Regions from separate parts of the Enterococcus eurekensis genome, predicted to be linked through region 2. Evidence: predicted binding sites of a transcription regulator. Region 2 holds the regulator's gene; each other region holds the start of a gene.
The links. The regulator NrdR, encoded in region 2, represses ribonucleotide reductase genes. The targets are predictions, from matches to a motif close to ACACNATATATNGTGT.
Positions count from the first base shown of each region.

Region 1 (3,290 bases), on a different contig from region 2:
ACTTGGTGTTGAGTAAACGCTAAAGTGGTAACCATATTCATTTGACCAATCATCAACGTGCGCTTTTAAAGTTTTTAAGATAGATAAAGTAAAGTCTTTGGCTGTGGGATTATTTTCCCATGCACCGCCAAAGAAAGCTGCAGCAACTTCATAAAGACCGATATAGCCAAGCGAAATTGTTGCCCGACGATTATTAAACAATCGGTCAACTTCTTCGTTACGTTTTAAACGTTCACCAAAGGCACCATACATATACAAAATTGGAGCATTCGCTGGACTAGCTTCCTTACAGCGATTGATCCGGTAAACGAGGGCGTCTTTGACAATGCTTAAGCGTTCTTCTAAAAGGCTCCAAAACCGCTCTGGATTTCCATTTGACTCTAAAGCAACACGCGGTAAATTTAATGTGACAACACCTAAGTTCATACGTCCAACGTTGACTTCTTTGCCATTTGCATCTTTCCAGCCTTGTAGGAACGAGCGACAACCCATTGGTGTTTTAAAACTACCTGTCAATTCAACGATTTTATCGTAGTTCAAGACATCGGGATACATCCGTTTTGTTGCGCATTCTAATGCCAATTGTTTAATATCGTAGTTTGGATCTTCCGGATTGGCATTAACGCCACGTTTCATTGAGAAGATTAATTTAGGGAAAATCGCTGTGCGACCTTCTTTACCGAGACCTTTAATCCGATTTTGTAAGATTGCACGTTGAATTTCACGTTCAAACCAATTTGTACCTAATCCAAAACCAAGGGAGGTAAAGGGAGTTTGACCATTAGACGTGAATAAGGTATTGATTTCATATTCTAAGCTTTGCATTGCATCATAAATATTTTTACGTGTTTGCATGTAAGCATATTCTTCTTGACGTTTAGCACCTTCAATCCACTCTTTAGCATCAGCTAAATGTTTTTCAAAATTCAATTTAGCAAAAGGAGCTAAGAGTTCATCAATCCGATCAGCGGAACAACCACCGTATTGACTAGAAGCGACGTTAGCGATGATCTGTGAAATTTGAGCCGTTGCTGTTTGAATTGATTTTGGTGACTCAACATCGGCATTACCAATTTTAAATCCATTATTTAACATGCTATTGAAATCAATTAAGCAACAATTTGTCATTGGTGCGTATGGATGGTAATCTAAGTCATGGTAATGAATGTCACCTTTTTGATGAGCATTAGCAACATGAGGCGGTAACATTTTAAGACCAATTGATTTTCCGACAATACCAGCAGTCAAATCGCGTTGTGTATTAAAGACATCGCTATCTTTATTGGCGTTTTCATTGACGATTTGTTGGTCCTTACTCATTAGTTTTTCGATTGTAAAATTAATATCGGTTGCTTTACTTCTTTCAAAGTCACGACGTGTACGGTAATGAATGTATTGTTCCGCTAAAGCATACTCACTATTTTCAAGCAAAATATGTTCGACAATATTTTGGATTTCATAGATTTTAATATTTTCAGTAAAACGGTGGACGATTTCTAAATCAATTTTTTCAACCATTTTTAAAATTTGTTCATGATCAAGGGGCGAAAGCTCACCAGAAATTTGTTTTTTTGCTTTGACAAGGGCATCATAAATTTTTTGATCATCAAAATCGACTGAACGGCCATCACGCTTGATAATTTTCATACTTGATAGGCTAGGATGGAACGAAACAATTTGTTCACTTTTTCTCTTTGTGTTCATCATTATTACCAACTCCTTAAATTCTTCTTATTTATCATAATCTAAAATAAGAGGAGAAGCAACTATATATAGTGTCTTTTCCAAGTCTTTAAAAAGACTTGGCACTATATGTAGTGTTTATGCAATGTTGATTAATAATAGAAGTCAATGAAAATAAGCTTTTATCGTCGTTTTCAATTACACAAAGTGAATATAAAATCTTTGTGATGAATAATTTAAACAAGAAACCCCAAATTCAAGAGAACTAGTGCTATAATTAAGAAGTAGATGATAATAAAGGAGTGTTCAAACGAATGTTAGAAAAGAAAGATGAACAACTATTAATTGACTTGACTTCCGCTCGTGGAGTTCCAGGAAATGAAGAAGAGGTTCGTGAAGTATTTAAATCCTACGCTAAAGATTTTGCTGAAGATATTTTCTTTGATGGCTTAGGAAGTGTTATTGCAAAACATTCAGGTGTTAACGGTGGCGGTCCAAAAATTCTAATTTCAGGCCATATGGATGAAGTTGGTTTTATGGTTACTAAAATCAGTGAAAAAGGTTTTATTGAATTTCAAACGCTAGGCGGTTGGTGGGGACAAGTAATGTTGGCTCAACAAGTTGAAATTAAAACACAAGCTGGCAAAATTATTCATGGGGTAATTGGGTCAAAACCACCACACGTTTTAACACCAGACGCGCGTACAAAACCATATGATGTGAAAGATATGTTTATTGATATCGGTGCTTCAAGTGAAGAAGAAGCGAAAGGCTGGGGAATCCGCCCAGGTGATATGATTACACCATATATTGAATATAAACGCATGAATGATAGTAAATTCTTATTAGCGAAAGCTTGGGATAACCGTGTAGGTACGGCTGTTTCTTTACGTGTATTAGAAAACTTAGCGAACCAAGGACACGAAAACTGCTTATTTGCAGGAAGTAATGTAATGGAAGAAGTTGGTTTACGTGGTGCGCGTACAAGTACACATTTAGTCAACCCAGATATCGCCATTGCGTTAGATACTGGTACGGCAGGTGATACACCAGGAATGACACCAAAAGAAGCAGATTCAGTTTTAGGTAAAGGACCACAAGTCTTAATCTTTGATGCTTCAATGATTCCACATAAAAAATTATTAAACTTTGTTATTAACGTAGCAGAAGAATTAGAAATTCCATTCCAATATACGGTAATTGGTGGTGGAGGAACGGACGCTGGACAAATGCATTTAACACGTAATGGTGTTCCTTCAATTGCGATTACGGTTCCTGTTCGTTACTTACATTCTCATACTTCAGTTATTCATGAAGATGATTACTTAAATACAGTTAAATTAGTAACAGAAGTTGTTCGTCGTTTAGATGATGCAGCTGTTAAAGAACTTTTAAGCTACTAATTGTTATAAAAAAGAGGTTACCATTCAACTTGGTGACCTCTTTTTTGAATATAAATGATTATTTCTGTTCGGAAATAAAAAACAACGTTCTAGCAATTTATCTGCGTTTTTTCCATTGCTGATAAAAATCGAGACTCAGAAACAGCACGCCGTAAATAGGAATTGCAATGAGTAAGATTGTCAGAAAATCACGTGTTGCAGCAT
Region 1 covers NZ_JBHSGT010000025.1:5,970-9,259, forward strand. The annotation lists gene nrdD (anaerobic ribonucleoside-triphosphate reductase) at 1-1,707, opposite strand, end outside; gene ACFO3L_RS04310 (M42 family metallopeptidase) at 1,998-3,086, shown strand; gene ACFO3L_RS04315 (zf-HC2 domain-containing protein) at 3,184-3,290, opposite strand, start outside.
Region 1: a site for NrdR is predicted at 1,764-1,779, ahead of nrdD (anaerobic ribonucleoside-triphosphate reductase). Genes of this name have one in related genera too.

Region 2 (3,290 bases):
CGTTGTTTGTTCGTAATTCTTAAAATTGGCTTCTTGGATGTCTTTAGGCATATTGATGGAACGAATGCGATTACGAACCTCTTCGCGATGTTTATACGCTAGCAAACCTTGCGTCGGCACATACGTTACATCAATCGAATGAAAGTTCAATGTCAGTTGAGGCTCATATCCCGGAGCAATCATCTTTTCTGATTGCTCATTAAATTTTCGTTTTTCTTGGACAAATTCATATAACTTAGCGTAACTTTTTTCGATATCTTGCGGTGTTAAATAATCATTATGTTTTTCTAGAAAGGCTTTGACTTCTGGATCATTTAGCACTTCTTGCATCATTTCTTGATAACGAAGACGATAATTCTTTTGATCCAAAATTTTTGACAACTGGCTTCCAATGTTATCCATCAACTTTCACCTTCCTTTCTTTTCAAATAAGCTTGTAGACGTTTATTAAGCTCTGCTTGAATGTTTGGGTCTTCAGCAGCGGGCTCTTTTGTGGCTTTTTTCGTCTCTTTAGCCCAATCCGGCAGTTTTTCCACCCGAACATTATTCCTTGAATAGTTATTCGGTCGCGTATTGCGTCTTTTCTCTTTTTCTTCTTGTTTTTCTTTCGCTTCTTTTACATATTCACGCACATACTTAATGGCCGTTTCCGGTGCTTTAAAACCTTTTTCCGACCAGTTAGTGGCAATTGCATTGACAAAGTTCCCTTGTAGCGTACTATTGTTTTGAATCACTAACACGTAATGAATTAAAATATTAATAACCGAGTTTGGTAACGGACTGCGTTCAACAAGCGAGCGTAGCAACCAAGTCTCATTATCCGTTACATAACTTTTCTTCTCCGTTTTAATCGATTCTAGAAAATCAAAAGGTGCTGTTTTTTCACTCGTTTTGATTAGCTCAATATCCCGTTCAGAGTAACCTGTTTGACGTAATAAATTATAACGTTGCTCATTTTCCCCTACATTCGGTTGTACTTGTGGTTTAAATTGGCGTTTATTCCGCTCTAAAATTAATCTTTGAAGAGCTTTTAGCTCAACTTCTCCCGTATCAATTGCCACAACATCAGCGAGTAATTCGACCAATTCTAATTCCTTATAACCATAGAGACTCGCATATATACTTAATTGCTCTTTGAATTCTGGGGTAAAGTTTTGCTCAATAATGTATTTCTTTTTAGCCAAGGCGATTAAATATTCCCAGTCAATCAAGGATTGATTGGTGCAAATTCTTTTTGTCGGTTCCGACTGATAACTCTCAGAAATATTATCTAGTTTCTCTGATGCAAGGGCAAATGACTCCATATTCAATTGGCCATAAACCTCAGTGAAGTTAGCCGTAATTTCTTGATAGTCTCCTCGTTCAATTCGCTTTGGTTGAAAACGACTCGTCAATTGTTGGAACTTACGATCCCCGACTGCTTGATTTAATAAAAAACTATAAGTGACGTCTTTCATAAACGCTTGTGGCGCTAGCGGTTCTTCTAATTGATAGATAAACATCTTACCAAACTCCGCGTCTTCTTTTTGAAAAACACTTAAAAGCCCCATACCTTCCAGCCTTTTTCGAGCAACTAAAAAATCAGGTAAACCGATGTTTAGCGCGTTTAAACAATCCAAATGAATAAACTCTAATTCTTTTTGATCCCCTTCATCGCCAATTAATTGAAAATAAAGGGCTAATGCTGTCGGTCCGATGATTGGCTGATACAAATAAATCAGACCATCATTGCCTTCTTTAGATAAGGGGAGGGATTTAAACACTTGATAAATCGCATTCGGTGTGACTTCATCCCAAGCACTTCTCATTGAATCCCTCACCTCCTGTTATTCTTTCTCTTTTGGTTTTTCAACGATATCTTGTAGCTCTTTTAAGAACACTGACATATCCTTAAATTGACGATAAACACTCGCAAAACGAATATAAGCAATTTCGTCTAAATCAACTAAATATTCCATCACATATTCACCAATCAAATTGGTTGGAATCTCATTTTCGCCTGATTCGCGAATTTTTCTTTCAACTTTATCAACGATATTTTCCATTTGTCCCATCGTAACGGGACGTTTTTCTGCGGAACGCACTAGACCACGTAAAACTTTATCCCGATTAAATTCTTCTCTCGTGCCATTTTTTTTAATTACAAGTAAAGGGGTTTCTTCTATTCTTTCAAAAGTGGTAAAACGGAACCCACAACTTTCACACTCACGACGACGGCGGATCGCACGTCCATCATCCGCTTGTCGGCTATCAATTACTTTTGAACTGTTATGATGACATTTCGGGCATTGCATATTCCCACCTCATTTTCTTTTATTTGAAAAAAGCATTCAATATGAACACTCTAAGTAGCTATATTATAACATGGTTTTTCGATTTACTTGCGGATAAACCTCAATTCCTTATACATTTTTCAAGGTTTTTTTACTTTTATGAAAAAACAAGGTGCGTTTTTTGACATTTCAATGATTTCTCGGTTTATTGAAAATAAAAAGAGGCAAAACGAAAATTCGCTGCCTCTTTCTGACTTAAATATATTGTTGTGCTTTTAACCATGCAACCACTTGTGCTTTGGTTTCAGCTATTGATCCTTGATTATCAAAGATAATTTGACTTTTCTCTTTTTTCTCTTCAATTGGCCATTGACTAGCAATTCGTTTTTTCGCTTCTACTTCCGATAAATCATCGCGTTGCATTAAGCGTTGTAATTGAATGTCTTCTGGAACGTAAACCGTCGCAATTTCATCTATATTATCCGTATAACCTGCTTCAAATAATAAAGGGATATCAACAACGACTAGACGAGATTTTTGCTTACTAGCGATTATTTTCGCCAAAATGGCCTTACGTAAAAAAGGATCCAATAATTGATCTAAAACTTGACGTTTCTCTGGATGGGAAAAAATAATCTGTCCTAGTTTTTTACGATCCAATTCCCCATTTTCCAAGAGAACCTCCTCGCCAAACTCTGCTTCGATCGCTGTCAGTGCTGGCTGCCCTATTTCCACAATTTCACGGGCAACTTCATCACCATCAACGATTGGAAAACCATATTCACGAAAGGTTTTTACGACTGTACTTTTACCGGTTGCGATTCCACCTGTTAAACCTAATACAAATCCCATCACTTACCCACCGACTTTCTTTTGACAAGTTGGACAGAAATGCGTACCGCGTTGCGCCACTTTTATTTTTTCAATGGGTGTTTGACAACGTGGACAAGATTTGCCTGTTTGATCATAAACAACTAACGACACTTGAAACTCTCCAATCTCACCTAATGCATTGAC
Region 2 covers NZ_JBHSGT010000017.1:38,884-42,173, reverse strand. The annotation lists gene dnaI (primosomal protein DnaI) at 1-402, opposite strand, end outside; gene ACFO3L_RS02645 (replication initiation and membrane attachment family protein) at 402-1,808, opposite strand; gene nrdR (transcriptional regulator NrdR) at 1,827-2,294, opposite strand; gene coaE (dephospho-CoA kinase) at 2,529-3,125, opposite strand; gene mutM (DNA-formamidopyrimidine glycosylase) at 3,129-3,290, opposite strand, start outside.

Region 3 (3,290 bases), on a different contig from region 2:
ATCCGCCTCTAATTCAATCATTTTTTCAGCCAATAACTTATTGGCAAAAGCCTTCGAAGCACTATAGGCTGCTAAATATTGAATGGAAATAATTTCTTGAGGTTCCTCGAAAGTTTTTTTACTTGCTTGTAGACAAACTTGATAAATTGCTTTTTCTTGAATTTCACAATAAGAATTGTAAGCATTCCGGATGCCAATTGCTTTTCCTTGAAATAAAATTCCCTCTTTAATTTCTGGAATAGTTAGCACTTGCTTTAACAACGTAATGGCAATTAAAAATGCTACATGCTTACGATTGTAACGTTTTTTAACGGGTGCTGGGATTAAATCTTTTTTTACATAATTATTCACCATTGAAGGTGTCAGTCGCGTATGTTTTTCTTGTCTAATAATCGGAGATAAGTATTGATCCACAAGTGTAATCACTTGATCCATGTAGAGCTCAATTTCCGGTAATTCATCCCATCTTGGTAAGTGAACAGACAGTAACGACTCTCCCCATTCAATCATTTTCTCTTCTAATTTTTCCATCGCACTTCCTTCTTTAACAGTTAGTTATCATTTTCAAAAAACTGATTATCTAGTTTTCGAAACTAGATAAAGTGTACCATATAATTAATTGGTTGGAAATACTTTACTTCGAAGTATTTATAAACATTTAAGGAAATTAAAGCTATTCTTTATTGCATAGTTTAGCTATGGTAATTGAAAAGGAGGAATAAAATGAATCAATCATATTTTGATGGTGGCTTACTTAGTTATATTGTACATAGTTTGTTAGCCGCAGTTATTACTATTTTTACTTTAGGAATCGGAACCCCTTGGGGAATCGTTTTGATGAATCGTTGGAAAATCGAACATACCATCATTGAAGGCCGACGTCTACAGTTTAACGGAACCGCTATTGGTTTGTTCGGCCATTGGATAAAATGGTTTCTATTAACGATTGTTTCCTTGGGTATTTATAGTTTTTGGCTACATATTAAATTAAAACAATGGAAAGCAAAATATACTACCTTCTATTAAGTAAATAGAAAAAATCCGTCCGAAGAATGTATTTTTCTTCGGGCGAATTTTAGGATACTCTTAAATTATTAAAAAAAGACGTTGCGATACTCGTTTTCAAAATGCTTTCGCACCAACAAGTATCCAACGTCATGGGTTTGGCACCCAGTACATAGTAGCATCTGATTTTAAAAAAGGCAAGAAGATTTTCAGTCTTTTTATTGTTCAAAAACATTCCTTCACAAGCGAATTTTTTTAAACTTCTTCTTTGTTTTTTTAATCGGCTGAAACACTAATAACCACAAGCACTTTCAGGTAAAAAACTTTTAAAAAACCACAACAATTAGTGTCGCCCAACTTCACAAACACAATATATAGTATTTTTCGTTTGACTTTTCGCTACGACCGTCTATACTAAGGACTATAGTAATTATACAGTAAAATTTCCAAGGAGGATTACCATTATGAATATCAAATTATTTTCAAAAAACAACTGCATGCAATGTAAAATGGCGAAACGCTTCTTAACTGACAATCATATTTCTTTTGAAGAAATTAACTTAGATCAAGAACCTTCAGCTATCAATTGGTTAAAAGAACAAGGTTTCCAAAGTGTCCCTGTCATCACAAGCGAAGCAAGAACCATTATCGGTTTCCGTCCGGACCAATTACGTCAATTAGCTGTGTAGTCCTCACTTATTAAACTAAAAACTTATTGTTGGATTTGTCCGTCGTAAGACTTCAAATCCTTCTTTTTATGTTAATTGTTCAATTACCAATAGAAATTAGAAAAGGTTGTGTCTTCATGAGTCTTAAAACATTAAAAGATGTCACTTACTTTAAATTAAATAATGAAATTAATCGTCCTGTGAATGGTCAGATTCCTTTGCATAAAGATAAAGAAGCTTTAGAAGCCTTCTTTAAAGAAAACGTCCTACCCAATACAATGACGTTTCCAACGGTTACAGATAAAATCAACTACTTAATAGAAGAAGATTATTTAGAAGAACCTTTCATTCGTAATTATTCCCCTGCTTTTATTGAGTCACTCTATGATTTTCTAGCGCAACAAAATTTCCATTTCAAATCATTTATGGCTGCTTATAAATTTTATGGCCAATACGCATTAAAAACAAATGACGGAACACAATATTTAGAAACGTACGAAGACCGTGTCGCTTTCAATGCTCTTTATTTTGCAGATGGTAACGAAGAACTAGCAATGACTTTAGCTGAAGAAATGATTCATCAACGTTACCAACCCGCAACGCCTTCTTTCTTGAATGCGGGTAGAAAACGTCGCGGTGAATTAGTTTCTTGTTTCTTAATCCAACTAACGGATGATATGAACGCGATTGGACGTGGGATTAACTCTGCTCTACAATTGTCTCGTATCGGTGGTGGCGTTGGGATTACTTTATCAAACTTGCGTGAAGCGGGTGCGCCAATTAAAGGTTACGAAGGCGCTGCAAGTGGTGTTATGCCTGTCATGAAATTATTTGAAGATAGCTTTAGTTATTCAAACCAATTAGGTCAACGTCAAGGTGCCGGAGTTGTTTATTTAAACGTCTTCCATCCAGATATCATCGCCTTTCTTTCTGCAAAGAAAGAAAATGCTGATGAAAAAATTCGAGTTAAAACTTTGTCACTTGGTGTGATTGTACCGGATAAATTTTACGAATTAACGCGTAAAAATCAAGACATGTACTTATTTAGTCCTTATAGTGTTGAAAAAGAATATGGCGTACCTTTCTCATATGTTGATATTACAAAAGAATACGACAATATGGTTAAAAATCCAAATATCCGCAAAACAAAAATCAATGCACGTGAATTAGAAAATGAAATTTCAAAATTACAACAAGAATCAGGCTACCCTTATATCGTTAACATTGATACCGCTAATCGTTCAAATCCGATTGACGGAAAAATTATTATGAGTAACCTTTGTTCAGAAATTTTACAAGTTCAAGAACCTTCAGTTGTCAATGATGTCCAAGGTTTTGATGTTTTAGGAACAGATATTAGCTGTAACTTAGGTTCAACTAATATCGTCAACTTAATGGAAAGTCCTGACTTCGGTCGTTCCGTTCGCGCAATGACCCGTGCCTTAACTTTTGTCACAGACGCATCTGACATTGCTGTTGTTCCATCAATTCAATATGGCAACAAAATTAATCATACGATTGGTTTAGGTGCCATGGGCTTACATACTTTCTTTGCTAAAAACCAAATGGAGTATGGTTCACCAGAATCGATTGAATTCACTGATATTTACTTCATGT
Region 3 covers NZ_JBHSGT010000011.1:1,267-4,556, forward strand. The annotation lists gene ACFO3L_RS00985 (DUF1836 domain-containing protein) at 1-531, opposite strand, end outside; gene ACFO3L_RS00990 (DUF898 family protein) at 724-1,026, shown strand; gene nrdH (glutaredoxin-like protein NrdH) at 1,470-1,694, shown strand; gene nrdE (class 1b ribonucleoside-diphosphate reductase subunit alpha) at 1,811-3,290, shown strand, end outside.
Region 3: a site for NrdR is predicted at 1,371-1,386, ahead of nrdH (glutaredoxin-like protein NrdH). Genes of this name have one in related genera too.